Regions from separate parts of the Arthrobacter sp. D3-16 genome, predicted to be linked through region 3. Evidence: riboswitches for the same ligand, from Rfam matches in the RefSeq annotation. Region 3 holds a riboswitch; each other region holds the start of a gene.

Region 1 (9,581 bases), 1.8 Mb from region 3:
CATCAAATTCCTCTTCAAGCGCGGTGCTTCAGACGTGACCTGCATCTGCCTCTTGGCTGCCCCGGAAGGTTTGGCCAAGCTGGAAGAGGAACTCTCCGGCGCCAACGTGACCATTGTCCTGGCCTCGATCGACGAAAAGCTCAACGAGAAGTCGTACATTGTGCCCGGACTGGGGGACGCGGGGGACCGCCTCTACGGCATCGCGGGGTAGTCCTCAAGCCTTTTCCATTCAGCTTCCCGCCGTTAGCCTGTGCGGATGGACTGGAAACTCGAACTTGTGTACGTCCCTGTGTCCGACGTGGACCGCGCCAAGGATTTCTACGTGAACAAGGTGGGCTTCAACGCCGACTTTGATGAGCGGCCAACGGACTCCATCCGCTTCGTCCAGCTGACGCCTCCAGGCTCCGCCTGCTCAATATGCATCGGCGACGGGCTCACCGACGCACCTCCCGGCACCGGCTCCAACCTTCAACTGGTGGTCAGCGACATAGAGGCCGCACACCGGCACCTCAAAAGCAACGGGGTGGACGTCAGCGATGTGGACGTGCAGGACTGGGGCCACTTTGTGTACTTCGCCGATCCCGACGGCAACAGGTGGGCTGTCCAGTACATCCCCGGCCGCAACACCTGATGCCGTCGGGCCGGGCGGTTATTTCTTTCCGGCCTTGAGGTCCTCCACCACTTTGGCGATTCGTCGCGACCGGGTCTCCGGAGTTTTGGCTTCGCCCAGCGGCTCCACGTACCGCCGCTGGGCGCTGTTGCTCAGGGTCACGTAGAACTCTTGCGCCGCGGGCTCCGCAGCCATTGCCGCCGCAAGATCCTCGGGAACCTCCACAACCCGGGGCTGCGTATCCAGTTCCAGCTCCACGTCAACGGTGTCTCCCGCCACGACGCCAACAAACTCCCTGTTGGCTGCGCTCAGTGAAATAAGGTTTTGGCCACCCATCACTGCGATGCTGCTGCGATAGCTTTTGCCGTGGATGGTTACTACCACCGGCGGCCGCTTACCGGCTCCCAGCTCCGTAACAACATGCTCGGGCACTACGATGCCGGTTTTGTTGCCGCTGCCCTGGACGGTGGTGGTGAACCTCATGGATCACAGTATGCAGGGCGGCCCGGTCCTACAAAAGGTCCGGGCCCTGCAAGCCCCCGGTGTCCCGGTACTTTTTAGTACCAGTTATTCGACAGGTGGAAGTTCAGTGCACCACACGGAGACTGGTAACGCTCCTGGATGTAGTTCAGGCCCCAGTTGATCTGCGTGCGGTAATTGGTGAGGTAATCGGCACCGGCGCTGGCCATCTTCTCCGCCGGCAGGGACTGGACAATGCCGTAGGCGCCACTGCTTGGGTTGGTGGCCGTGGTGGTCCAGTCCGACTCCTTGGTCCACAGCGTCTTCAGGCACTGCATCTGGTCAGGAGCCCACCCGTAGTTCGCCAGCTGGCCGGCAGCGTAAGCCTGGGCACCGGCGGGATCGTTGACCGCGACGACGGGTGCAGGCTCCGGCGCGGGAGCGGGTGCCGGCTCGGGAGCAGGTGCCGGAGCCGGCTCAGGAGCGGGTGCGGGTGCCGGTGCGGGCTCAGGAGCGGGAGCCGGTGCGGGCTCGGCAGCGGGAGCCGGTGCGGGCTCGGCAGCCTGCGGGGCTACAGCCATCTCCGGGGTGGCGGCCTCAGGCGCGGGATTGGAGGTAATCTCGCTCTTCTCGATGCTAAGGTTCGACTGCGCCTGGGCGGCCTGCGTCTCGGTGGCCGCTACGCGGATGCTGGTTTCGGTGGCCTGTCCAGCGGCTCCTACTCCAACGAGGAGTGCGCAGGATGCGGCCACCACAGCCGCACGCTTGCCGAAGGAAGGAATTTTGCCGTTTTCTGTTCCGGCATGCGGTGCAGAACCGTTTTTTGGGCGCGGTTTTACCAGGGTTTTGAACATGATGGATCGCCTCTCACACCTGCGGAGTTAGCTGTCGGGTTCGGATGAGGGCATCCGGCCACACGGAAAGATCACGTGCTGGCTTAACCCCAAGGGCAATTAGTGCCCGGGACGGTGGGTCCCCCGCCTCTGCCTTTGTTCAAGGGAAATCCGGGAAGTGGCAGAGCTTGGCGTCATCCGGATATGCGGCTCGTATGCGAACCTCACCCAATCGACGGTACAGGAATGGAGCGCGCAAGTCACATTTTGGTAACAGAGATCACGATGACGGCGCGTCGCCTTGCTGCAAGATCACCGGATGGGAAGTTCCGAGGCGAACCCTGTCCGTCCTGGGTGTGATATCACCGTTACTCTTCCCCCTGCGCCGGCGAAGCGCGAAAACACATGGTCTACGAACTCCGCCGCGACGCCGCCGTCGTCCGTTGCCGTTACCAAGGGCAGCACTCTTGGCGGTCCTTTCCACTCCAGTAACAACCACCAGCCGCGTGAGGTTCACCTTGCTGAGCTTCAGCGGCTGGCCCTCATCGAGCCGACTCCGTTCCCGGATTGGAGTTCGACGGCGGCACCCGGACCGCAAGTGCCCCAGGGAAGAGGCATTTTCGTGCCCACATGCTGGCGCCGCTGGACAAGGGGATGCAGAAACGAGGGCAATTCCGGCATTCCCGGTACGCCTGAAGAAAAGACGGAGGGAGTAGGTTCCGGCGAATTAAGTTCAGCCCGTATAGCTTTTCCGACCCGGGAGCGGGAAAATGATCAGCAATCTGACCATTATCCAGAATCGTGATCTGCGCCACATCAAGCGCTTTTGTCTCAGAATGCGGACTGATTCGTCCATTGTTACTTGCAAGTTCGCATTGTTACGCTGCACACTTCCATTGTGAACAAGAACTCAACAGCACCTGCAGCCGCAGACTACTGGCCCAGCACATCCGCTGCTGCCGACATGCGCTGTTGTCGAATGTACGCCTGAACTTCCCACCCCATGAAGTTCGTCGGCATACGCCCCCCAGCCCAGCGTCGGGCGTCCCTCCCCAGTTTTATTGCGCAGTGCGGGGAACCCAGCATTCGAGCCGCGATGGCGGCCATTCACATTGAGGTAAGCACTACATGTCAGTTGCATCCGGATACGTCCACATTTCTGTCCGTAACGCCGCCAAGGGTGGCCAGCCGTCGGGCCTCCGCCCCGGTTTCGGACCACGAACGTCGCTCGCTCCCGCCACGTCCGGAAGCAGCTTTCCCGGCTCGGGTTATGGCCCCCAGGGCTACAACCCCAACTCCTACGGCCAGCTGCGCGCCGTCCCGCCGGCCGAGTCCGCGCCTGTCACTGCTCCCACTCCCGTAGTCGCCGGGCCCAACCCCGTCCGCCCGGTGGCCAATGACAACGTCGCCCGTGGATTTGTCCTCTACATGGGGATCGACGAGGAAACCGCCGCCGCGGCAGGTACCTCCATCGCCAAGTTGGCCCAGGAAATCCGCGCCTACGCCCAGTCCTTGGTAACGGGAGCCGAAAGCTACGCCGCTGTTGCCGTTGCCCCCGCCGGTACGCCGGGCTCAGCGCTCGACGTCGTCCGCTCCACTTTCGGTGACCCCACGGTCAACACCCGCCAGCGCACCGAAACCCCGCGGCCGCAGCAGCCCCAGGAGCCGCGCCCCTCCGGCGTCCTGATCGACCTCGCACGCCGCGAAGTGCACCTCGACGGTGAATCCCTGAACCTGACCTTCAAAGAGTTCGAACTCCTTAACTACCTCGTGGAGAACGGCACCCGCACCGTGGGCCGCGACGAGCTGCTCGAGGGCCTGTGGCGCAACGCCGAAGAAGTGCCCAACGAGCGCACCATCGACGTCCACATCCGCCGTCTCCGTTCCAAGCTCGGCCGCCTCGCCAACACCGTCCGCACCGTCCGCGGCCAGGGCTACCGGTTCTACGAGCACCCCGAGGTCGTTGTCTGGGCCGCTCCGGAATACTCGATCTAGCATCCCGGAGGCTCGCAGGAGGCATGTGGCCGTGCCTTAGGCTTGGGCGATGAGCCAGCACCATCTTCGACGCCTTGTGATCATGCGGCACGCCAAAGCCGATTGGCCTGGCGGCGTGGCTGACCACGAGCGGCCGCTGGAGGAACGGGGCCACCGGGAGGCGCCCCTTGCCGGGCGTTGGCTGCTCAAGCACAACATCGTGCCTGACTTCATCCTGTGCTCCAGCGCCCTGCGGACCCGCCAGACCTGCACCTGGGTTTGTTCTGAACTCGGGGACAAGGCACCCACGCCCAAGCTCGAAGACGGCCTCTACGCTTCCTCCGCGCTGCGCATGCTTGCCGTGGTCAACCACGTACCTGATACCGTCACAACGCTGATGCTGATTGCGCACCTGCCAGGGGTACAGGACCTTGCCATGCACCTCGCCTCGCGCGATTCCGATCACGATGCCTACATGGACGCCGCAACGAGGTACCCCACCAATGCGCTCACCGTCCTCGAGACGGAAAAGTCCTGGGCAGAGCTTGACGGACAGGACGCACGGATCACCAAGTTCAAGGTGCCCCGGGCCCATTAGCGCAAGCTATTTCCTTGGCGCGCTGCGGCCCTGAGGTTGCTTCGCGGAACTATGTTTTGTGGCACTCTGCCTTGCGGCGCCCTGCCTCGCCGCGCCTTGTCTCTGGGGAGCCTGGCGCGCGGACGACGTCGGCTGCCGCACTGCAGCCCGCGGGCCCGACGGGGTGCGCGGCTGCCCAGCGCTGGACTGCCGTGCCGGTGTCCTCCTCGCGGCATTGCTGCTGCCGTGGGCAGCGGTGCGGACGCCTGCAGCCCGGGCTGCGCCGGATTGTTGTGCAGTGCGCCGGCGTCCCGGCCATATAGCGCCGGTGAACAGTGCTGCCAGGGCGGCCAGGGCGGAGAATGCGGCTAAGAAAAAGTAGTTGTCCGGGTCCGAAGTGGGCAACGGGGTGCCGAACAGCGACGACTCGTCCGTGAAAGCGAGCTCCCACGTGCTCAGGAAGGCCAGCGTTCCCGCCACGGCGAGACTCGTGGACAGGCCGGCAATGGCCAGCATGACGAAGCGTCGGCGTCGCAGGACCTCGATGAGGCAGGCCAGGCAGGCCAGGCCGAGGACGCTGAGGAAAGCCATGAACACGGGCTCCGCCAGCGTCATGCCTGTCAGGACCAGCAGGCCGGCAGCGACGATGCCGGTGATGACCGCGAATTTTCCGCTGTTCCCCATGTGACGCATGTCCACCATCATCCCTGAGGAGGGGGCTGCTGTATTACGTAGCCGCGCATGATGGCCATGATTGCTGCAACGCTTTGATCACGGGTGCGCTCCGGGTTATAGGTCTGACGGTCAAGCCCCACCACAAAGCACGCGCCAAAGATGGCTGTTTCCAGGCTGCCCCGTGCAACGGAAGGATCCACAGGGTAGACCTTGGTAACGTTTTCCACCGCTTCACTTATGACCGCCAGGAGCTCGCCCCGCAGGAGCGTAAAGGTCCCCTGCCATTCGCTGGGCGTGCGCCAGTTTTCGCTAACCCACAGCCGGGCGAAGGACGGGTAGTCGGCCATGAAGTCCATGGCCTGGCCAATCATGGCTTCCATTGCCAGCAAGGGATCCTGGCGGGCCCGGCCGCCCGGCGCCTTCAGCAGGCGGGCCTTGAGGATATCGACGCCATGGCGCAACAGCTGCGCAATGAGGTCCGACTTGCTGCCGAAGTTGTAGTAAACCGTCCCCTTGGAGACGCCTGCAGCAGCTGCAATCTCGTCAACGGTCACACCCGCCACCCCACGCTCACCGATCAGGTCCATGGAGGCGTCAAAAAGCTTTTGGCGTGTTGCAGTGGTCCGGGCAGGGCGGAGTTTTTTAGCCGGTTCAAGCCGCGGATCCGGGGCGCTCATACTGCGATCCCCGGTTTCAGCGTCTTGAGCGTCCAGTATTTGCCCTTGCGCACGGCCAGGGTGGACAGGACCAGTCCCAGCGCTGTGTACCCCGCGAGTCCCAGCACGGTGGGGACGATCATCGAAAGGCCGGCCCCGTAAATCAGGTGCCTCATCCCTGCCACCACATAACCCATGGGCAGGATTTCGTGCACCATGTGAAGGGGCTGTGGCGTGGTCTGCCAGGGGAAGGTTCCACCGGAGGACACCAGCTGCAGGACCAGCAGGATCAGGACCACAAGTTTTCCGGGGGAGCCCAGCAACGCCACGATTCCCTGGATGAGGGCACTGAACGCCATTGCCGCTGCCAGCATAAATAGCCACATCAGGACGGGGTGGGCGGCGTCCAGGCCCAGTGCCAGGTTGACCACCAGGGTGAGGAGGGTAGCCTGCGCCACCGAGACGGTGAGGAAAGGCAGCCACCCTCCAACGGCGATTTTCCAGGAGCGGGCGTTGGATGCCAGTGCCCTCTGGGTGAGGGGCCGCATTGCCTGGATCAGCATAAAGATGCCGATCCACAAAGCGAGCGTGAGGAAAAACGGAGCCAGCCCGGCGCCGTAGGACCCGGCCTTGGCCTGTGAAACGTTGCTGACTGCTACCGGATCTGCGATAACCCGCGACAGGTTGCTCTTCTGCGCATCGTCCGGATGTGGAACCTGCCCCGCGCCGCTGCCGATCTCACTGGCCAAGGTCCGGGAACCCTCTGCGGCCGAACTTGCGCCTTCCTCGAGCTGCACTGCGCCGGCGTCGAGCTGGCGGGCTCCGTCGGCGAGGGTAGCGGCACCATCCACGGCTGACTGCTCTCCGGTGGCAAGCGCCGCCGCACCGGTATGCAGCTGGTCGGCACCTCCGGAGGCCTGGGTGATCGCTTCTTTCAATGCGGGGGTGCCGGCAGCCAGTTGTGCCGCACCTACGCGGACGGCCTCGGCGCCGTCCGCGAGCTGTTGGATCTGCGCCGCGTCGGTCTGGATCTTGGTTTTGGCAGCAGCCACCGGGTTGGAGGCAGCCACGGAGTCGAAGTCGGCCAAGATGCTTTCTGCCTGGGCCTGGGTAAGGACCCCGGAAGCAATCAGCCTGTTGTTCGACTCCACCACCCGCATGCGAAGTCCCTGGTCAGCAGCCTCCAGCTGGGCGGCAACGTCCTGGACCTTGGTGTTGAGCTGCGCGTTTCCGGCAGCCACCTGCGCGGCACCCGCTGCCAGTGTCCGGGAGTTGCCGGGCAAGGTTGCTGTCTTGTCCTTTAGGACGGAGAGCCCACTGCTCAACTGGCCAGCGCCGTCGGTCAGCTGGTTCGCGCCGTCCCGCAGCTTGACCTGGCCGCCGTAAAGCTGGTCGGCTCCGCTGCTCAGCCCGGCGGTCCCGTCCCGAAGGGCCACACTCCCGTCCCGGAGGGTGGCAGCGCCGTCAGCAAGACGGCCGGCGCCTTCGGCTGCCTTAACCATCTGCGTGTGGATGGTGCCGAAGCCGGTGAGTAACTGGTTGGCGGTTTCTTCTCCGACATCGGCAGCAACGGCGTTGTGTACAGAGGTGGTCAGTTTGTCCACGATGGTGCTCAACAGATAGTTGTTGGCATCGTTCGTGGTGACGTTGAGCATGGCTTGGCTGGCGGAATCGAAGCTGCCGGGGGATACCAGGTGGGCGGAAAAGTCCTGCGGTATCTTCAGGGCGAAAGCGTACTTGCCGCTGGCGACGCCCTCGTCCGCCTCGTCTCCGCCGGCCACCGGGATCCAGTGAAAGACCTTGCCCTCCACCAGGCTGTCCGCTACTTCCCTGCCAGCCTGGAGTTCGGAGCCGTCGCCGGCGGTTGCACCGGCGTCCTCAACCACCAGTGCGGCGTCAATCTGGTCCAGGTTGCCGTGCGGGTCCCAGTTGGCGTAAAGGTATACGGCGCCGTACAGCAGCGGGACCATGGTCAGCGCGAGGATGGTCAGCTTCGGGAGCAGCCCGCCCGTCATCCGCTTGAGTTCAGAGCGGGCCAGCCGCAGTACTGTCACGTCGCATCCTCGGTTTCGAGTTCGAATTCGTGGGCATCCGCGGGGTGTTCCGGTCCGCCTTCCTCGGTTTCTTGTCCGCGGGGCACCGCGTTGCCGATCGCGACGATGGGCCCGGACCACGACGGCGGACGGGCCGCTACGGTCGCTACGACAGTCAGCGGCCGCCCGGCGTCGAACGCGAGCTGCTCCAGGCGCGGCAGCCAGTTGCCGGCGTCGGCACTGTGCCGGTCCGGTGAGTCGACCACCAGCAAGTCCGTGTGCGGGCTGGCCAACGCGAGCGCCGTCAGGAGTTCCAGCCGGCGGGAAGGATCCAGCTGCTCAGTCCACAGGCCGGCGATGTCCTCAAAGCGGTTCACCTTGAGCCAGGGACTGCTGAGCAGCGCGCCCCGGTAGCGGCGGGGGATCAGTGCCAGGTCCTCCGTCACGAGGTCGCGCACGCTCAGGTGCGGTTCAGGCTCATTGACGCCCGGGGCATCAACCAGGGAGCTGGCCGTGCGGAGCGCCTTGATATTGCGGCTGCCATCCCAGCTGACGGAGCCCGCGTTGGCTTTCATCCGGCCGCTGAGCACCAGGGCCAGTGCGGTCCGCTGATCCTGCTGGTCCCCGCAGGCCAGTACCAGCTCCCCGCGGCGTGCCTGGAGGGAGGTGGCCGGGAGCAGGGGGTCCCGGCGACCGTGGACATGGAGCTGCTGAGCCAGAAGCAAGGGTGCCTTTCACGGGGGTGCAGGTAACCCAGACTATTCAAACTGACCAGTCAGTTCAAGTAGGCGCTCCTCATAGCCCGTACTTCTCCAGGAGACGCAGCCAGACTTCGCTGATGGTGGGGTAGGAGGGAACTGCATGCCAGAGACGGTCCAGCGGCACTTCGCCCACTACAGCGATGGTGGCCGCGTGCAGGAGTTCCGCCACGTCGGGACCGGCGAACGTGGCTCCGAGGAGAACCCCGCGGTCCTCATCAATTACCAGTTGGGCCCACCCCTCGTAGTTTTCCGAGTGCAGGGAAGATCCGGCCACCTGGATGGGAAGTTCCACCGAAGAAGCGTTGTAGCCGTCCTTCTGTGCAGTGTCCAGGGTGCGGCCCACGGCGGCCACTTCCGGGTCGGTGAAGACAACGCTGGGTACCGCATGTTCGTTGGCAGTCTGCGCGAAGCGGCTCCAAGCACTGGCAGCGCCTGTGAGTTCCCCCTTGGCCCGGGCCGCGATGGCGTCGCCGGTAGCGCGGGCCTCGTACTTTCCCTGGTGCGTAAAAAGGTTCTTCCCGGCCGCGTCACCTACTGCATAAAGCCAAGGTTCCCCGCCGGGGGCCCCTTCCACCAACCCCGAATTGTCCGTTCGAAGGGTAAAGTTCCCCGCTTCGTCCGGCTCAAACCCTACGCTCTCCAGACCCAGGCCTTCCAGGGCGGGGTGCCGCCCTGTGGCCACCAGGACCTTTTCGGCAGTCACGCTGGAACCATCAGCGAGTTGCAGGCCCAGCGTGCCGTCGTCGTTCTCGCTGATGCTTTCCGTGGTGGTGTTGAGCCGGATTTCCACACCATCGGCACGCAACCCGGCCGCAACAAGTTTCGCCGCCTCTGCCGGGAAGGTCCGAAGCAGCCCGCTGCGCGCCACGAGCGTCACACTTGTACCCAGCCGGGCGTAGGCCTGGGCCAGCTCCGTCCCGGCAACGCCACCACCCAGTACTGCCAGCCGTCGCGGGACTTCCTTGGCCGAGGTTGCCTCCCGGGTTCCCCAAACCTCTACGTC
Region 2 (9,581 bases), 1.3 Mb from region 3:
GCTTTCATGTCGGCATCGAGTACGGCTGTGTCCGTGGTGTAGGCGCCGCCGCCGATGTTCGCGCCTACCTCGTGGTAGGACAGGATCAGCCAGGTGTTCGTGGCTTTGGCCGTATCGATCCAGCCCTGGACGGTGGCCGTGCTGGTGGTGGATTCCACGAATTTCACCTTCAGGTTGTAGGCGTTGTAGCTGGTCCGCGTGTTGAAACCGGAGCTGTCAGTTCCGTCGTCGTCGTAGGCGCGGTGGTTGGAGTACACCTGCCGGATCGCCGCCAGGGTGGCACTGTTGTATTCGGCGTAGGGGGAAGCAAAACTGGTGGCGGCCGACGGGCCGAACATCTGCCGCAGCGTGGCCTGGCTTTCCGTGAGCTCGGAAGCGAGCTGGCCGGGGGAAAGCTCGCGGAGGTGCGGGTGCGTGACCGTGTGTGACGCGATTTCATGGCCCCGGTCAGCGAAGTCCTGAATCTGCTCCTGCGTCATATAGGCGGGCTGATCGTTGATGGCTCCCGCGATGATGTACATGGTGGCCGGAATCCCGTACTTGTCCAGGATCGGCAGTGCGTTTTCATGTTGGCTCGTCCAGCCGTCGTCGAAGGTAACGCTGATCAGTCCGCGATCAAATCCGTCAACTCTGGCAAAACCGCCGAGGGTCAGGACCAAAAGCATGGAGGCCAGCAAAGTCAGTAGTTTTTTCATCGGGGTGCCCCTGTTGCCGGCCGCTGGAAACTGCCGGGTCCGCCTCCTTGCGGGATGTCCAGCCATAGCGGCGCCTGTTTACTGTGATGCCCGCGAACTGCTGGGAGTTCGTGGGTGGCCCGCCCAGCGTATGGATAGTGTGCGCCGGATGGCACGGCTTGTCGATACCTAATTTGCGCCGAAACCGCGCGGAAATTCGTTGCGTTGAGCCGCGATGCGGCCCCGGCGATGCCGCCTCTACCTCGCCTGCCGATGGGAGAGTAGTCTTGGACCACCGTTAGGAAGCATGCGGCCACCATTGCAGACTGGGTGTGGATCTCCCCAGCGTTCCGGAGTGATGCTTAGCGGCTGCTTGAACTTCTCGGACTCTCCATATTTTTGCGCAGGCCGCCCCTCACTGGAGCGCCCGCCACCCGTAAGGGGCAAGACTTCCTGCCCATCCCCACCACCCAGCCGCGCAGGTCTCATCGCGGCATCAATGCATGACCAAAAACAAAAAAGGAATCCCCATGGACCCTGGGGCCGTTTTGGCGCTCATTGCCGGCTACATTGCAACCGGAGTAGCTGTTTTCCTGCTGTACTCGCCTGTGCTTGTCCTTGCGGTGGGGTTGCTGCTCACTGCCGGCCTGCTGCAACTTCTGGCATGGCCTTTTCTTATATTGATCCGCAAACTGCGCCGGAAGCCCGAGCCGCCGCAGGACGGATCGTGGCTTTTGCCTTAAGCGCCGTCTGGAGGTTCACACCACAAGCGGTTCGTCAGTATGCTTACTATTATCGGTAAAGCCGCTGAAGAGAAAGGCATCATCATGACGGAACAGAACCTGCCTGACGACGAACTTGAGATTGTCGAAGAGAATGACGTGCTCCTGGATGAGACCCCCGGCGCGGCTTCATCCCTTGAACTGGACCCCGTAACAAGCGGACAGCCTGACAGCTACCCCGGCGCTGCCGAGAACAACCCCGACCGCTGGCAGGAGGATCCGCTGCTCCAGGACGAAGTTTCCGGCGAGGAGGAGGATTTCCTCAGCGACCAGACCCTGCGCGATGACATGAAGGCGACCCGCGACGGGGCCGGTGATGAACTGCCGGCAAGCACGCCGACGCTGGGTGAGGCGGTTGCCGATGTGGACTTCGGCGAGGACCCCACCGGGGTGGAGGCCGATGCCAGCGACGACCAGGAAAACTTCGGCGGGTCACCCCTCAGCGAGTTCGACCCCGACGACATGGAGCGCTAGCACCAACGCCAAGCCTGCAACATGATTCGGCTCCAGCCCTAGCCGGAAATCGAAACTACGCTAAAATAATAAGCAGGCTGATGAATATCGGTTGGCAGGATCAAGACTGAAGGAGTTTCACATGAACTTGGGAAGCATGATCAGGAATGCCGCTGGACGCTTCGCAGGCAGGTCCGGCACCGGCGGAACAGTCCGCGGCACCGGAATGAATGCCGCAGGGCGGACGCCCAACACCACAGGCGCCATGGGCGGCCGAGCGGGCACGGGAGGCATGGCCAGCAAAATCATGGGCATGCTGAAGCGGCGCTGACCCTTCACTCTGAACCACGAAGCAGGTCCCGGATGATTCCGGAACCTGCTTTTTGGTCCCTGGAATTATGCGAGAACTTGTCGTCCTGGGCACCGCCTCCCAGGTCCCCACCCGGACCCGCAACCATAACGGCTACCTGCTTCGCTGGGATGGCCAGGGGTTGCTCTTCGACCCTGGCGAGGGAACGCAGCGCCAGATGATCCATGCAGGCGTCTCTGCAACCCAGATCACGCGCATCTGCCTCACCCACGTCCATGGTGACCACTGTTTCGGCCTTCCCGGCGTGCTGTCCCGCATGGCGCTGGACGGTGTGGCCCACCCCGTGCACCTGCACTACCCGGCCTCCGGCGAGGACGTGGTCCGTTCCCTGGTGTCCATCAGCTCGCCCGGGATAGACCTGCGGCTACACCCGCACGGCACGAGCGGGACTGTTGCAGAAGGCCTGGAGGTCCGGCCGCTAAAGCACCGCATCGAGACCTACGGCTACAGGCTGGTGGAACCGGATGGCCGCACCCTGCTGCCCGAGCGCCTTGCCGCAGCAGGGATCACAGGGACCGACGTCGGACGCCTCCAGCGTGAAACCACCCTGGCCGGCGTCCACGTTGACGATGTGAGCGTTCCCCGGCCGGGCCAGCGCTTCGCCTTCATTATGGACACTGCCCCCTGTACGGGCGCGGAGGACCTGGCGGACGGCGTCGACCTCCTCGTTGCGGAGTCCACCTTCAGCGACGAGGACGCCGCGCTCGCCGACCAGTACCGCCACCTCACCGCAGGGCAGGCTGGAGCGCTGGCCGGCGGCGGCAATGTCGGGACTTTGGTCCTGACGCACTTTTCGGCAAGGTACGACGACGTCAGCGGGTTGGGTGTCCAGGCCGGCGCCCGTGCCGCCCGGGCAAAGGTCATCACCCCGCACGACCTGCAACGGATTGCCTTTCCCAAGCGGCGGCGTTGGCAGCAACACCCCATCCTGACGGGTGGAGAGGGCCGGAGCTGATTATTGCCAAACCCAACCATCAGGTAGAGAGTGAATTATCCGGTATGCACCCCGGGCGCACCCGCCCACGTGTTGTGGAGGTCGACAATGAGCAAAACTTCCGAAGAAGTCTTCGACGCTACTCCTGAAGGAAAGGAACCCGAACTTAAACGGGTCCTTGGCCCCAAGCTCCTCCTGCTCTTCATTGTTGGCGACATCCTCGGCGCAGGCGTATACGCAGTCACAGGAACCATGGCAGGAACGGTGGGCGGCATCGTGTGGCTGCCGTTCCTCCTGGCCTTCGTGGTGGCCACCCTGACAGCCTTTTCCTACCTGGAGCTGGTCACTCAGTATCCGCAGGCCGCCGGTGCCGCCCTTTATACACACAAGGCATTCGGCATCCACTTCGTCACTTTCCTGGTTGCCTTCGCCGTGGTGTGTTCCGGCATCACCAGCGCCTCCACTTCGGCCAACGTCCTGGCCCAAAACCTGTTCGGCGGGTTCGAGATCAACGGATGGATGGGGGTTCCCGGGCAGGGTGTCATCACCGCAGTTGCGATGGGCTTTATGCTGCTCCTCGCCGCCATCAACCTCCGCGGTGTAGGGGAGAGCGTCAAGTTCAATGTGGTGCTCACGCTGGTGGAGATGGTCGCGCTGTGCATCGTGATCGGCGTCGGCTTCTTTGTGATGTCCCAAGGGACGGGGAACCCGGGCGAGATCTTCGTCTTCAACGACTACCAGGACAAGGGAATGTTCCTGGCCGTTACCGCAGCCACCTCCATCGCATTCTTCGCCATGGTGGGCTTCGAGGACTCGGTCAACATGGTGGAGGAGACGCAAAACCCTGAGAAGATCTTTCCCCGAACCATGCTTACGGGCCTGGGTATTGCGGTGCTGCTGTACATGCTAGTGGCGGTCTCAGTGGTGAGCGTCCTGTCGCCGACGGAACTTGAAGGTATCAGGGAAGCCGAGGGCGCTGCCCTGCTGGAAGTGGTGCATAAAGGCTCACCCGATTTCCCGATCGACAGGATCTTCCCGTTCCTGGCGGTCTTTGCCGTGGCCAATACGGCGCTGATCAACATGCTGATGGCAAGCCGCCTCATTTACGGCATGGCACGCCAGCGCGTCCTGCCACGTGCCCTCGGGAAAGTCCTGCTGGTCCGCCGCACGCCGTGGGCAGGCATCCTCTTCTCAACCGTCCTGGCACTGGGGCTCATCCTGTACGTGACCAGCGATCCGGAAAGCAACATCGTGGCCAACCTCTCCGGCACCACCGCCTTCCTGCTGCTGTGTGTCTTCACGGTAGTGAACGTGGCGTGCGTGGTGCTGCGCCGCAAACGGGACCCCAACCGGAAGGTGTTCTTCACCTCGCCGGGGCAACTGCCGCTGGTGGCCGCCCTGTTGTGCGCCTTCCTTGCCGGTCCGTGGGTTGGCCGGAACGTCATTCAGTACCAGATTGCCGGTGGGCTCATGGCCATCGGCGTGGTGCTCTGGTTCGTCACATGGCTGATCAACCGGAAAACCAACCAACAGGAAAGGCCTAACCAATGACAGCTGCCGCAGAATCAACTGTCACCTTTGACGGACGCTTTGCCAGGGAACTGTCCGAGCTCGCTGTTCCTTGGCAGGCAGAGGAAGCCCCCGAGCCGAAGCTGCTCATCCTCAACGACGCACTGGCAAGGGAGTTGGGGCTCGATCCGGAATACCTCCGGTCCCCGGAAGGCGTACGGCTCCTCCTGGGGAACCACGTTCCGGAGGGATCGACGCCGGTAGCCCAGGCGTACGCCGGCCACCAGTTCGGCGGCTACTCGCCACTGCTGGGCGACGGGCGTGCCCTTCTTCTCGGCGAGGTGACCGACAAGGAGGGCAGGCTACGGGACGTGCACCTGAAAGGTTCCGGCCGCACGCCGTTCGCCCGCGCCGGGGACGGCCGCGCCGTCGTCGGACCCATGCTCCGGGAGTACGTCATCAGCGAGGCGATGCACGCCCTGGGCATCCCCTCAACGCGATCCCTTGCCGTCGTTGGCACCGGCCGCCCCGTCCGCCGCGACACCATGCTTCCCGGGGCAGTGCTCACAAGGGTCGCCAGCAGCCATCTCCGTGTGGGCAGCTTCCAGTACGCAAGGGCCACCGAAAACATGGACCTCCTGCGCCGATTGGGGGACCATGCGATCCGCCGCCACTACCCGGATGCCGTCAAGGCGGAAAACCCCTACCTCGAACTCTTCGAACGGGTGGTGGCCGCCCAGGCGTCGCTGGTGGCGCAGTGGATGCTGGTGGGCTTCGTCCACGGCGTCATGAACACGGACAATATGACCATTTCCGGAGAAACCATCGACTACGGGCCCTGCGCCTTTATGGACGCCTTCAATCCGGCCGCGGTCTACAGCTCCATCGACGTCGGCGGGCGCTATGCGTACGCCAACCAGCCCGTCATCGCCGAATGGAACCTCGCCCGCCTGGCCGAGGCAATGCTGCCCCTCTTCAACGAGGACCAGGAACAGGCCGTGGCCCCTGCCGTGGAGGCACTGGGGAAGTTCCGCCGCCAGTACAGCGATGCCTGGTTCGCCGGCATGAAAACCAAGCTTGGATTGGCAGAGGCCCCAGCGGGAACCCCTGAGGCTGAAGAAGCCTCGGAGGTGGTGGACGGGCTGGTGGCACTCCTGAAGGATGGGCCGGTGGATTACACGTCGTTTTTCCGGAACCTGGCTCATGCGGCAAGGGGAAATGAACGCCCGGCCCGCGGCATGGTCCTTGACCTTGCTGCCTTCGATTCATGGGCGGAGCGGTGGCGTGCCCAGCAGCCCGACGCGGCCTTGATGGACCGCGTCAACCCCGCCTACATACCCCGGAACCACCTGGTGGAGGAAGCGCTCGCCGCAGCAACGGAGGGAGACCTCGAGCCCTTCAACCAACTCCTCGACGTGGTCCGCGACCCCTTCCACGAGCAGCCGGGGCGCGAACGTTACGCCGAGGGAGCACCGGAGGACTTTGGCAGCTACCAGACCTTCTGCGGCACCTGAGCACGCCCGGCATCTGCTGGCCTACAGCCAGGAGAACCGGGCGCCAAGACGGCAACAACAAAACAGGGGCGGCAGTCGGGAAATCCCGTCTGCCGCCCCTGTTCGGGTGGTGTGACTACGCTACGCGGACGAAGGAAGCGCCGCTGAGCCAGCTAATGGAGTGGACTTCGGTCTTGAAACCGTCCACGCCACCGCTGACAACCTGGCCGTTGCCGGCGAAGACGCCGACGTGGCCCGCGGTGATCACCAGGTCACCGGGAGCAGGGGTGCCCACGGTGGTGCCGTACTGGTAGAACTGGCCCGGGGCGAGGTCGCCAACGCTCTTGCCCACGGCGCGGAGAGCCTTCTCCACCATGGCGGTGCAGTCCTGCTGGACGCCCAGCTGGCCGTAAGCGTTCGCCAGGATGGCTGCGCCGGTGCCGGTGCCGGTGACTGCGGGAGCTGCCGGAGCAGGTGCTGCCGGAGCAGGCGCCGCCGTGGAGGCGTAGGACAGGTTCATGCCGGTGTTTGCAGGAGCAGCAGCAGCCTTGGCGGGAGCCGGAGCAGCGGCCGGAGCGGCTGCCACGAAGCCAGCGCCGGGGATCTGGATCTGGTCGCCGGGGTAGATGATGGTGTCGATCGACAGCCCGTTGGCGGACAGAACATCATTCAGGGCTACACCGTTGGCGGCCGAGATGGCGCCCAGGGTGTCGCCGGAGACTACGGTGTGCACGTTGGCTGCAGCTGCTGCGGGGGCAGCCACTGCAGCAGCCGGTGCTGCATAAGCCTGCGTGTTGGTGGTCTCAGTGGTGTCCGGACCGGTGACGCCTGCGTGGGCAGGGGCGCCAACACCGAAGGCAATGCCGGAAGCTGCGGCTACGGCGAGCGCCGGGCGGCCAAGCGACTTGGCTGAGACAGCCAGGCCCTGGAGCGCGATGGAGCGGGCCGGAGTCGCGCGGTGACGGGCGGTGGTGGAATTTTTTGACACGGTTGATCGCCTCTCCCATGCCTGCGGGGTGAGCTGTCGGGTTCGGGTTGGAGATACCCGGCCGGAAGTAACTCCGAAAAAACGGAAGCACTATCGACTTAACCCCAAGGCCTCGTATGAGGCCGCGGAAACTTGGTTCCCCCGTCCCTGCCAGCTGGAAACGATTGAATCCCGGTTCAGTGGCAGGGCTCGGCATACTGACGGGAATGTCCCGTCTGAGAGGGACACCTGAAGACCATAGCCTGATTCCGGACACATTGTCACGTTTGGGTAACATACGAGGTGCGCCTATCGTATTTAGCCATCGACTAGATTCATCTCCCATGCCCGCCTGACCACGCGAAATAGGCGCGCCGCGCAGACTGCGGTGTTCTTTGTCACAAAGTCATAAAGGCGCCCTGAAAACGGCCTGTTGGCGGCGTCACCTGGTATGCGGCCACCGAGTTGGACGGGTTGAAAGCCACCGCGGCGTTCTATGGGCCCGCCCCTGACACGGGCAAAGTGCCGGACATCAAGGCCGCCGTTTTCGGGGTCTACGCTGAACGCGATCAACGCATCACTGGCGCGATGCCTGCCCTGAAGGACGCGCTGGCAGCCACTGACGTAGTCCATCAGCTCACGGTCTACCCGGGCCGACACGCCTTCCACACCGATACCGGCGACCGCTATAACGAAACCCAGGCTCCGGCGGCATGGAACGACACCCTGGCGTGGTTCGGCCGCCACCTCTAGGAGCGGCATGCGCGGCTGGCGTGCGGAAGGCGGATGTTTCTCCGCTCCATAACGAGAAACGCCGGTTTTCATTGACGGCTCGCCGTGCGCCGCCCCAAACCGCCCGGTGGCGAGGAACTGGTCCTGACGCCGCGTAGGCTTTTGCCATGCCCGACTTTGAACGGTTCCGGATCCTGCTCGAGGAGGAGCGGGAGCGGAAAGTGGCGCTCCTGCCGGCCCTCCGTGCAGACATCGCCGCCGCAAATTCAGCGCGCCAGGACTCGAACGTGGACGACGAACATGACCCGGAGGGCTCCACCATCGCCTTCGAGCTGTCCCAGGCGTCCGCCCTGCTGAAGCAAAGCAGCGCAGGGCTTGACCAGGTGGACGCCGCTTTGGCTCGAATCGCCGACGGCACCTACGGGACCTGCGCCGTCTGCGGGGAAGCCATCGCCGAAGGCAGGCTCGAGGCACGGCCATGGACCCCGTTCTGCATCCGGCACGCATCGGCAGGCCGCAGCCGGTGAGCAACGGCGTGGAGCAGATAGCGGCTGCTGCAGGATTCATTGACCGGACGCTGCAGAACGAGGGGTCCTGGTATCGGGCGGACGACGTCGAGAGCCGGCTGGGCGGGCAGCTTGCCTCCTACGGCTCCTCCGTGGGTGCTGTGCGCGGAACCGTCCGCGACGCCCTGCGGAAGTACAAGAACTTTGACCACGACGCCGTGGTACAGCTGGCATCCGCCCTGTGGGGCCAGCCCCGGCCCGGCTCCAGGCCGGTCTTTGAGCGCCGGCTCGCCGCCGTGGTGCTCCTCCAGTCCAAGGTGCCGCTCCTGCGCCATTCGGACCTGACCCGGATCGAAGGCTTCCTGCGGTCTGCCGGTACGGGCGAACTGACGGAGCCCCTGCTGGCTGACGTTGTGGTGCCGTTCCTGGCACGGCTCGGCGGGCGTGACCGGCAGCGCGCACATGTTGTCCTCGCCCGCTGGCGGACGGACCCCGACGGCGGGCTGCGCAGTGCCGCCGCCTTCATCGGGCAGCAATCCACCCCCGAACCCCCACCACAAGGAGACACGCATGAACGATCCCTATAACCTGGACCGGTTTGTCGCCGGGCAGGACAGCGGCGGAGCATACGATCAGGCCCTGGCGGAACTGCAGCTGGGCAGCAAATCCGGCCACTGGATGTGGTTCATCTTTCCGCAGATCGCGGGCCTGGGCCACAGCGAGATGTCCCGCCGGTATGCCATCAGCTCCGTTGCCGAGGCCCGGGAGTACCTGGACCATCCGGTGCTGGGCCCGCGGCTGCTCGACTGCGCCCTAGCCGTCACCAACCATGCAGGCCGCCCTGCGGAGGACATTCTCGGCAGTATCGACGCCCGGAAGCTGCATTCGTCCATGACCCTTTTCCTCCGCGCAGCTCCCGGGGAAACCGTCTTCAAAACCGTGCTGGCCCGGTTCTTCGATGGTCAGCCCGATGCCGCTACCGATGAGCTGCTGGCCGGCAAGGACGAACAGTAGGCCAACTCAAGCACGGACGGCGGCGCCCTGCGCAATTGCGCAAGGCGCCGCCGTCGGGGCCCGTTTGTTGCCTGCTACGGTGAGGGGCTGCCGCCGTTGACGTTCAGCGTTTCCCCGATGACGTAGCTGGACTCAGGTGATGCCAGG
Region 3 (9,581 bases):
CATGAACCGGGAAGCTGATCAGCAGGACCTGGAGTCACTCGACCCGGAGTCAACGTACCTGGAGCCACCGGGTTTGGAGTCACCGGTCATTCAACCGGTGGACCGGGTGCCCTGGGCGGCAAAACCAGCCAAGCGCCGCGCCGGTGTGCCCGTGTGGCGTACAGGTAAGCCGGATGCTTTCCTCGCTGCTGCCGTGGACACGGCGCGAACGGCCATCGAGGGCATCACCGCAGCGTCGGACATTGGGGAGCACCTGGCGGCCAAGACCGAAGGCGACCGCCTGGTCACTCACCTCTTTGAATGCAGGCTGCCCGGCTATGCCGGCTGGCAGTGGTTCGCAGTGCTGACGCGGAATTCGCGGTCCAAGGTGGTCACGGTCAACGAGCTCGGCCTCTTGCCATCGGAGGAGTCCATCCTCGCCCCCGAATGGGTTCCGTGGGCCGAGCGGGTGCGGCCCGAGGATGAACAGGAACAGGAACAGGAATCGGGGCGCGGTGAGGACCGGGCGCACGAGCCGGAAGCCGCCACGCCCGACGCCGGTGCGCAGCAGGCTGATGTACGTGCATCCCACCCTGATGTGTCGGAAACCGACGCCGCCGAGCCTGCTACTACACAGCCTGGTACTACACAGCCTGTTGATGGGGAGGCTGGAGCCCTGGTCGCTGCAGACCTGGACGATCAGGCCCAGGTTGACCAGGCCCAGGACGACCAGGCACAGGTTGATGAAGCCGACGTGCCTGAGCAGCCCACAGGCCACGCCTCCTTGGCAGATTAGGGCACAGAGAACAACCGCGCCCAGCAAGGAAACTGGGCCAGGACGCGCAAACGGCGCCGACCGGGCAGGACCCGGGCGGCGCCGTCGTACGTTAAGACTGGGGCGTTACGTCAGCCACGTTAGCTGCGCGCAGTCCCGATCACTTGCGCAGTTCGCCCACCACATAGTCGATGCTGGCAAGAAGCGCGGAAACATCGGCCGGTTCGATGGCCACGAAGGTTGCAATGCGCAGCTGGTTGCGGCCGAGCTTGCGGTACGGCTCGGTGTCCACGATGCCGTTGGCGCGGAGGACTTTGGCGACCACTGCTGCATCCACGGATTCATTGAAGTCGATGGTTGCGATGACGTTTGAACGCTCATCGGGATTGGTTACGAAGGGGGTTGCGAACTCTGAAGCCTCAGCCCAGCTGTAGATACGGCCGGCAGAATCGGCCGTGCGCGAAGAAGCGAAGTCAAGGCCGCCGTTGGAGTTCAGCCACTGCACCTGTGCGTCCAGCGTTACCAGCGTGGACAGTGATGGAGTGTTGTAGGTCTGGTTCAAGCGCGAGTTGTCAATTGCGGTCTGCAGGTCCAGGAAATCCGGAATCCAGCGGTCGCCCGCCTTGATCCGCGCCACACGTTCCAGGGCGGCGGGGGAGAACAGCCCAAGCCAGAGGCCGCCGTCCGAGGCAAAATTCTTCTGCGGAGCGAAGTAGTAAACGTCACTTTCCGCCACGTCCACGTCCAGCCCGCCCGCGGCAGAGGTGGCATCCACCAGCACCAGGGCACCCTCATCTGCACCGGCAACACGCTTAACCGGCGCTGAAACCCCCGTGCTGGTCTCGTTCTGGGGCCAGGCGTAAACGTCCACCCCTGCTTCGGCCTTGGCTGAAGGGCGGGTGCCCGGTTCGGACTTGATGATGGACGAGGAGTCCAGGAAGGGCGCGTTGTTGGTGGCTGCGGCAAATTTGGAGCCGAACTCGCCGAAGGAAAGGTGCTGCGCCTTGTTTTCAACCAGGCCGAAGCTCGCCACGTCCCAGAAAGCCGTGGAGCCGCCAACGCCCAGGACCACTTCGTAGCCCTCGGGGGCACGGAAGAACTGGCTGAGACCTTCGCGGACGGAACCAACGAGGTTCTTGACCGGGGCCTGCCGGTGGGACGTGCCCAGGATGTTCTTCGAGGCCGCGGACAGCGCATCAATTTGCTCCTGCCTGACCTTGGAAGGCCCGGCGCCGAACCGTCCGTCCTGGGGCAGGAGGTCGGCGGGAATAGTGATGCTGGTTTCGCTCACGGGTGCTCCAATTTCGGCGTGGACATGGCTTTTGTCCGGTCGGGTGTTGGTGGCCGGCAGCCGGGAACGACTGCAACCAGGGCCTCCCTCATTCTGCCTGAACCGCTTCATGGGCGGGAACCGGAACCGCCATAGTCCAGCCAATGAGACGGTCCGCCCGCACCCACGCGAACTATTAGGACAAAGTCAAAATAGGCTAAGCTTTTCCACGGACTACGTCGCGGTGAAGGCGATACGGTGGGACAACGCTAGGTACTGTGCTCGAGGAGCTGAGCTGGATGACGGATCTGATCGATACTACGGAGATGTACCTTCGGACCATTCTGGAGCTCGAGGAAGAGAACATTGTTGCCCTTCGTGCGCGTATTGCCGAGCGGCTGCGCCACTCCGGTCCCACCGTCTCCCAGACCATCGGACGCATGGAACGGGACGGGCTCGTTGTGGTCTCGGGCGACCGCCACCTTGAGCTGACCGAGACAGGCCGGAAGCGTGCCACGGAAGTAATGCGCAAGCATCGCCTGGCCGAACGCCTTCTCGCCGATGTGATCGGGCTGGACTGGGCCTATGTCCACGATGAGGCCTGCCGCTGGGAGCACGTGATGAGTGAGCGGGTGGAACGGCGCATTTACGAGTTGCTGAACCACCCCACCGAGTCCCCCTACGGGAACCCGATTCCGGGCCTTGCTGCCCTGGGTGGCGTGGCGTCCCTGGGTTTCGCGGATGGAGCCATTAGCCTTCTTGAGGCGATGAAATCCTACGGTCCCGCCTCAGTGGTGACCATCAGCCGGCTTGCCGAGCCCATCCAGGTAGAGCCTGAACTGCTCTCCCAGCTCGATGAGGGCGGCATCCGGCCGGGTGCCGCTGTATCGCTGGAGCGGGTGGGTGACTACATTTCGGTCCGGGTTCCCGGAATCGAAGGGGCGCTGGAGTTGCCCCCGGAGGTTGCCGCGCACGTCTTCGTGGCGATCAGCTAGAAAGCCACGGACGAGCCCGGTACCCCATGTGAGGGCCGTTACGCAATGATAACGGAATTGTTACTTTGGGCCTTAAGCATCTATAGTTGAACCAAGCGTTGATATTAAAGCGTTACCTGATCTGGAGCCGAGCTCTGCCAGCGGATCAGGAGCACCAGTCGTAACTGGCAGAGGCGGGGGAACCACAAGCGGCAGCGGGGGACTGCCTTGGGGTGAAGTCCGTCAGCAGCAAGCCTCTTCCAGTGAAGGATTCCTCCGGGGATATCTCTGTGCCGAAGCTTGCTTACGGCGGACCGGGTCTTTGAACTCTCTGACCCGAATCCGACAGCTAACTTCGCAGGCTTTCCAGAGAGGAACCCTTCTTGACCATGCAGAATTCCAGGGGACGCCGCCGCGCGGCGGTCCCTGCTTCGACACCGCCTGTTGTCGAAGTCATCACCTCGGAACGCCCCCGCGATCCGCACCGTGATGCGCGCCGCCGTCGGGGTCCCTTCCGTCAGATCACTGAATTCGCTGCTGCCAGCGGCATCGGCCAAAAGGCCGGCATCGCCCTCGCTGCCACCGGACTGGTACTCACCGTGACGGTGCCGGCTACCAGTCCAGTGATGGCCACCGACGCCTCCGGTTCCGCTCCTGTGGCTGCGTCCGCTGTTGTGCCCCAGCCCCAGGTTTCCGCGGAAGCTGGCGCCCAAATCGACTTCAGCCGCTCTGCTGTGGTTACCCAGGCGGACCCGGATGGCAAGCTGAAGCAACTTCTCAGCGCTCAGTCTGCCGGCGCCATCACCCGCGCCGCTTCCGCTGGAAGCCTTGGTGCCCCGCTCTCTGCCTTGACCACTGCTTCGCCCTTCGGGTACCGGGTCAGTCCCATTACCGGAGGCTCCGGCGACTTCCACCGGGGACAGGACTATGTGGCCCAGTGCGGCACCTCTGTACTTGCTGCAGCTACCGGAACAGTCACCTTCGCCGGGTGGCACCAGTACGGTGGCGGCAACCGTGTGGTGGTGGATCACGGCAACGGCCTCGAGACCACCTACAACCACCTGTCATCCTTCAGCGTGAAGGAGGGGCAGACGGTGTCCCGTGGGGACGTTGTGGCCCTCAGCGGGACCACTGGAGCCTCCACCGGCTGCCACCTCCACTTTGAGGTACAGGTCAACGGCGAAGTTGTTGACCCGACCGGCTGGCTTTAGTCAAGTGACGGTGAGCTATCGAATGATCTTGACTTGCCGTGACCTGAATGTGACATTCACGCAAAACTGCTGTACCGTCTAACTCGCGTCAACTTTTCCGAAGTTGACGCTCTTGTGCGGATTGCCTAACTCTGCCACCGCTCAAGGTCCGTTCGCATTTCATCGTCTGGCAGGGGCGGGGGAACCAATTTTGGCCTTCAGCTTTTTGAAGGCCTTGGGGTTAAGTCGCAGAAGCTTCCCAGGAAGCTGCGCGGCCGGGTGACTCCCATCCGAATCCGACAGCTCACCTCGTAGGCATTGGGAGAGGCTACCTTCGTGTCTTCACGCCATAATTCTGCGCGCCACCGTGCGCAACCGGTTCGTACCAACCCCCTGGACTCCATGTCCAAGGCTGTTAGTGCCAATGCCGGGACAGTAGGTCGCCAGGCTGCAGTGATCGCAGCTGCGTCCGGCCTCATCCTGACCATGGGCCTGCCGGCCAATGCGGCGGACACCACCGCTGGTGTCTCCGCCTCCACCGAGTCCGGATCCGCACAGAGCGCCCTCGCGGTCACTGCGGCACCCACGGCCACCGTTTCCTTCGAGCGCCCCGTGGTCAAGACCACTCCGGCGCCCAAGGTCGTCGAAACGGTGCGTACGCAGTCAACTGCCTCCGCCAACCGAACGGCAACCACCGCTGCCACGGCTGCCACCGCAGCCGCTCCGGCAACCGCCGCCGAGAAGCCCACTGAAACCGTTGCCTCCGCTTCCACCTCCGGAATCGCGGGAATCGCCTACACCGGCATTGGCCGTCCGTACGTTTGGGGCGGCACCACCCCCAACGGCTGGGACTGCTCAGGCTTCACCCAGTGGGTCTACGCCCAGGCCGGCATCAGCATCCCCCGCGTCAACGCGTGGACTGCAATGAAGCCCACCTCCACGCCTCAGCCGGGTGACCTGGTCATGCAGAACGGCGGCGCGCACGTAGGCATCTATGTCGGCAACGGCATGATGATCAGCGCCTTGAACCCGTCCCAGGGAACGCTGCTGCACTCGGTAGCTGCTACCGGCTCTTCCTCGTTTTTCACTATGAACTAGTTCTTCGACCCCAGGGTCCAAGGGCTTTTTCTTTGCCCAAAACACGCTCTTCGCTAAATCACACACATCCCCGTTCGGGGCGTGCCGGCGTACCCCCAAGATGCCGGCGCGTCCAAACGCCTTTGGCTGCCTACATGCGGTCTAAAGGAAAACGAAAGAGAGAACTGATGACTACTCGTGCAACCGCACGGCACCGCGCCGAGGTCACCAAAACCAACTCGCTCGCCATCATTGCCAAAGCTGTCGGCGGGAACGCCGGCGGCGTAGGACGCCAGGCAGCTGTTATCGCAGCCGCTTCCGGCCTGGTCCTGACCAGCGGCCTCGCTGCCAACGCTGCTGACGCCAACGTCCAGCGTGACTCCGCCCAGGCCTCCAACCTGGAAGTTGAGTCAACGGTCGAGGCTCCGATCTCCGCCGCTTCCACCATTGCCATCTCCTTCGAGAAGCCTGCTGTGACCACCACGCCGGCTCCCGTTATTGAAGCTCCGGAGCCCGAGGTTGAAGTCCAGGAAGCCGCTCCGGCTCCTGCGCCGGCCGCAAGGACCGCCGCTGTCGCAAAGGTAACCGCCACGGCTCCTGCTCCGGCAGCCCCCGCCGCTCCTGCCTCGGCCAGCGGTAAGGGTGCAGCCATCCTGTCCGCCGCATACGCCCAGCTTGGCGTTATGCAGGACTGCACCATGCTGGTGACCAACTCTTTGGCTGCCGTGGGCATCAACTTCCACGACTGGCCTGCAGGCTACCTCTCCCTTGGCCGTACGGTCAGCGCTGCTGAAGCTCAGCCGGGCGACCTGATCTACTACGCAGACGGCGGCGCCGGCATGGCCCACGTAGCTGTCTACGCTGGTAACGGCCAGGCGGTCCACGGCGGCTACAACGGTAACCAGACCGTTGTCTTCAGCGCCAACGTTGGCTCCGGCCCGGTGTTCATCCGCGTCAGCTGATAAAACGGCGGCCCGGAAGCGCCGCTGAACAACACTGGCCCAGGACCCCTGCTTTGCGGCAGGGGTCCTGTTCCGTTAACCGTCTGGGCAGCTCCGGACGGCTACTGGATGCGGCGAGGCGCCACCGAATGTCGGCCGGACACGGCGGCGCGTGCTCCAGCTATTAGCCGATAGTGCACTTCTTTGTTTACTCTTGTGGTGTCGATCCATAGCCCGGACATGCCGAGGGCAGCCGGCCCTCGTGCCCCTGACGGGTGCGGCCGTGAAGAGGTACGTGCATGCGCACTCTCGTTCTGAATGCTGGATATGAACCGCTGGCGGTTATTACTTTCCGCCGGGCGCTGGTGCTTGTCCTCACGGGCAAGGCGAGCGTCGTGGCCGAAGGGGACGATCCCGTAGTGGGCCCCCAGGAGATCCTGGGCCGCCCGTCCGTGATCCTCCTGAACCGCTACATCCGGCCCAGATATAACCAGTCCACCGCTGTCAGCCGGCGCGGAGTGCTTCGACGTGACGGGCACAAGTGCGCTTATTGCGGAAAAGCTGCGCACACCATCGATCATGTTCACCCAAAGTCACGCGGGGGAGCCGAATCGTGGGAAAACCTGGTGGCGGCCTGCCTGAGGTGCAACAACCTCAAAGGCGACCACACGCCGGCTGAGATGGGCTGGAAGCTGCGGTTCGTCCCGGAGCCTCCTCATGGCACCATTTGGCAGATTAAGGAACTCGAGAAGCCCACGCCCGCGTGGGACCCGTTCCTCCTGCCCGAGCGTGCTGCCTGATCCCCTGGTTCGGCTGCCGGCTTCGTGCTGGCCCAAGCTGCCGCCCTGAGTACGTTGCCCCCGCCGTCGCCCGACTAGGCTGGGAGGGTGGAACAAGACCGCTTGTACTTCAACGCCCTGATCCTGGCCGGAGGCCGGTCCTCGAGACTGGGGGGCGTACCCAAACAAGAGTTGGTCTTTCACGGTGACACCCTCCTGCAGCGGGCGCTTGCAGCGGCCTCCGGCGCAACGCGCACAGTGGTGGTTGGTCCGGAACCCGGCGCCCTGCCGGCAGGGGTGATTTCCTGCCGGGAACAGCCGGAGTTCGCAGGACCGGCCGCCGCGGTGGCCGCCGGTCTGGAGGCCCTCGCCCAAGCCGCAAGCGAACCTGCCTACACCCTCGTGCTGGCATGCGATATGCCCCGGGTCTCGGCTGCCGTGCAGGTGCTGGCCAAGGCACTGGAGTCGGGGGAGACCAGGGCCGACGCAATCATCGCGTGCTCCGAAGATGGCAGGGCCCAGCAGCTCGCGGGGTTTTACCGCACGAGCATGTTAAAAAAGGCAGGGCGGGAATTGGCCTTACGCGGTGCCTTAACCAACGGTTCCATGCGGGCGCTCCTTGCTAGTCTTGACGTGCAGCTTGTCACCGTCCCTGCAGGCTCCACTGCCGATGTGGATACCTGGGATGATGCCGCCGCACTTGGAGTTGACGCCGGAAGCCGGGACGAGGGCCAGGACCGGAACGGCAGCAATTAAATTGGGAGGCAGTTCGTGAAAAGCCAGGATGAAACGCTGGAGGAATGGTGCAGGTCCCTGCTCCAAGCTTATGAGCTTGAGGACGTCCAGGTGGACGTCAATGCCATCCTCGCACTCGCGGGCGTCGCTGCCCACTCCGTTGTGCGGCCCGCGGCGCCCCTCACCACCTTCATCGCCGGCTACGCTGCCGGCCTGGCCTCGGCGTCCGGGCGCAGCACAGATGCCGCGTCAATGGAAGGGGCGCTTGACGTGGCACGTTCCCTGGCTGCGGACTACGATGCTGAAGCCGCCGGGACTCCCGGCGAATGACCGAGGAACCCGGGGAAGAACGGAGTCCAAGCGACCTGCCGGAAGCGCCGCAGCATCTGGACCAGCCGCAGCATCTGGACCATACGTGGGAAGAAGCCCGGCAGGCGGCTTTTGATGCAGCCACCCCGATTCCCGCCGGGCCGGTTCCCCTGGCCCTGGCCTTGGGCCGCAGGTTGGACCAGGACATTGTGGCGTTGCAGGATATGCCCCACTACGCGTCCTCAGCCATGGATGGCTGGGCGGTTAACGGGACCGGGCCATGGATCCTGGTGGAGCCGGGCAACCGGCTGGCGCCGCACCAGGCCAGCCCCATCGTGACCGGCGGTCTCATTCCTCCCGGGGGTAAAGCGGTGTTGCGCAGCGAGAGCGCCGTGCTGGGCAAGGATGACGACGGCCTGCCTGTCTTGATGACCGGGGGAACCGCCAAGCCCGGCGAGCCGCGGAACGGCCAGCACATCCGGAAAGCCGGGGAGGAAGCGATGGCCGGGGACATCCTTGTCAAGGCAGGCACGGACCTCAACCCGGCCCATCTCGCGGTGGCTGCCCTGGCGGGTTACGACGAGTTGCAGGTCCAGGGGAAACCCCTGGTCCGGCTCCTGCTGACCGGTGGCGAGGTGATAGGGCAGGGAGTTCCGGATCCCGGCCAGGTACGCGATACCTTTGGTCCGCAGTTGCCGGCCGTGGTGGGCATGCTGGGAGGAATAGCGGGGGGACAGCAGAGGATCGGGGACTCCTATGAGGAGTGGCTCGCCGCCCTGGAAGACGTGGTGCCGGAGGCTCCGGGCGCTCCGGACCTGCCGGCCGACGTCGTTATCACCACTGGCGGGACAGGGCGATCAGGCACGGACCACCTCCGGCAGGCGGTGGCGGAGCTGGGCGGGCGGCTCGTCGTCGACGGGATCGCGATGCGGCCAGGCCACCCCGCTGTCCTGGCCGAACTGCCGGACGGCCGCTTCGTACTCGGCCTCCCGGGGAACCCCCTCGCCGCAATGATGGCCCTGTGCACGGTGGGGGCCCCGTTGCTCGCCGCGCTTGGCCACGGCAGCCTGCCCGAAATCCAGGAAGTACCCTGCGGAAGCACCATCGAACCCGATCCAGGACGCACCCGGCTGATGCCGTTCCGGCTCCTCTATGGCATGGCCTCCCCGGCGCAGCACACGGGCCCGGGCATGATGCGCGGGTTGGCGTCGGCGGCGGGCGTGATGGCGGTGCCGCCGCACGGGGTCCAGCTCGGCGATCCGGTGCCGGCGTTCGCGCTGCCCTGGGGACCACCCATCCCGCCGGCCGCGGAGTCTGCCGGCAAAGCCAAGCCGAGGAAAGCCGCGCGGGCAAGCAGGACGGCCGGCAAAGCGGCGGCCGGCGGCCCCGTGGATTGGAGCGCGCTTCTTGGCTGAAGACGATCCCTGGCCCCAGCACCCGCTGGTATCCCGGTCCCGCAGTTGTCATGATGGACGTATGAAAAGGCAGGGGTGGCTATGGGCCGCGTGACCCAGCGCCGCAAGGTGCATAAGTATGTGCTCGACGGTTCTCC

Evidence for each region. A riboswitch is a leader RNA that binds a small molecule or an ion and turns the genes downstream of it on or off. The one in region 3 is predicted to bind cyclic di-AMP.
Region 1: another riboswitch for cyclic di-AMP. It lies ahead of M1D32_RS03770 (aggregation-promoting factor C-terminal-like domain-containing protein); the one in region 3 lies ahead of M1D32_RS15175 (M23 family metallopeptidase).
Region 2: another riboswitch for cyclic di-AMP. It lies ahead of M1D32_RS09190 (C40 family peptidase); the one in region 3 lies ahead of M1D32_RS15175 (M23 family metallopeptidase).

What each region holds. Positions count from the first base shown of each region.
Region 1 covers NZ_CP096437.1:770,009-779,589, forward strand. The annotation lists gene upp (uracil phosphoribosyltransferase) at 1-211, shown strand, start outside; gene M1D32_RS03760 (glyoxalase superfamily protein) at 257-631, shown strand; gene M1D32_RS03765 (YdeI/OmpD-associated family protein) at 650-1,093, opposite strand; gene M1D32_RS03770 (aggregation-promoting factor C-terminal-like domain-containing protein) at 1,168-1,923, opposite strand; cyclic di-AMP (ydaO/yuaA leader) riboswitch at 1,929-2,089, opposite strand; gene M1D32_RS03775 (winged helix-turn-helix domain-containing protein) at 3,031-3,897, shown strand; gene M1D32_RS03780 (SixA phosphatase family protein) at 3,947-4,474, shown strand; gene M1D32_RS03785 (hypothetical protein) at 4,481-5,137, opposite strand; gene M1D32_RS03790 (TetR/AcrR family transcriptional regulator) at 5,155-5,805, opposite strand; gene M1D32_RS03795 (YhgE/Pip family protein) at 5,802-7,838, opposite strand; gene M1D32_RS03800 (ABC transporter ATP-binding protein) at 7,835-8,542, opposite strand; gene M1D32_RS03805 (dihydrolipoyl dehydrogenase family protein) at 8,613-9,581, opposite strand, start outside.
Region 2 covers NZ_CP096437.1:1,908,581-1,918,161, forward strand. The annotation lists gene M1D32_RS09155 (polysaccharide deacetylase family protein) at 1-695, opposite strand, end outside; gene M1D32_RS09160 (hypothetical protein) at 1,205-1,417, shown strand; gene M1D32_RS09165 (hypothetical protein) at 1,502-1,930, shown strand; gene M1D32_RS09170 (hypothetical protein) at 2,052-2,240, shown strand; gene M1D32_RS09175 (ribonuclease Z) at 2,308-3,234, shown strand; gene M1D32_RS09180 (APC family permease) at 3,322-4,764, shown strand; gene M1D32_RS09185 (protein adenylyltransferase SelO) at 4,761-6,236, shown strand; gene M1D32_RS09190 (C40 family peptidase) at 6,352-7,203, opposite strand; cyclic di-AMP (ydaO/yuaA leader) riboswitch at 7,207-7,369, opposite strand; gene M1D32_RS09195 (dienelactone hydrolase family protein) at 7,657-7,935, shown strand; gene M1D32_RS09200 (TraR/DksA family transcriptional regulator) at 8,082-8,441, shown strand; gene M1D32_RS09205 (DNA alkylation repair protein) at 8,393-9,007, shown strand; gene M1D32_RS09210 (DUF1810 domain-containing protein) at 8,991-9,434, shown strand; gene M1D32_RS09215 (glucose 1-dehydrogenase) at 9,509-9,581, opposite strand, start outside.
Region 3 covers NZ_CP096437.1:3,241,250-3,250,830, reverse strand. The annotation lists gene M1D32_RS15190 (DUF3027 domain-containing protein) at 2-775, shown strand; gene serC (phosphoserine transaminase) at 915-2,045, opposite strand; gene M1D32_RS15180 (metal-dependent transcriptional regulator) at 2,324-3,019, shown strand; cyclic di-AMP (ydaO/yuaA leader) riboswitch at 3,166-3,377, shown strand; gene M1D32_RS15175 (M23 family metallopeptidase) at 3,388-4,209, shown strand; cyclic di-AMP (ydaO/yuaA leader) riboswitch at 4,338-4,520, shown strand; gene M1D32_RS15170 (C40 family peptidase) at 4,591-5,286, shown strand; gene M1D32_RS15165 (NlpC/P60 family protein) at 5,454-6,227, shown strand; gene M1D32_RS15160 (HNH endonuclease) at 6,506-7,006, shown strand; gene mobA (molybdenum cofactor guanylyltransferase) at 7,094-7,741, shown strand; gene M1D32_RS15150 (DUF6457 domain-containing protein) at 7,757-8,050, shown strand; gene M1D32_RS15145 (molybdopterin molybdotransferase MoeA) at 8,047-9,444, shown strand; gene fdhD (formate dehydrogenase accessory sulfurtransferase FdhD) at 9,526-9,581, shown strand, end outside.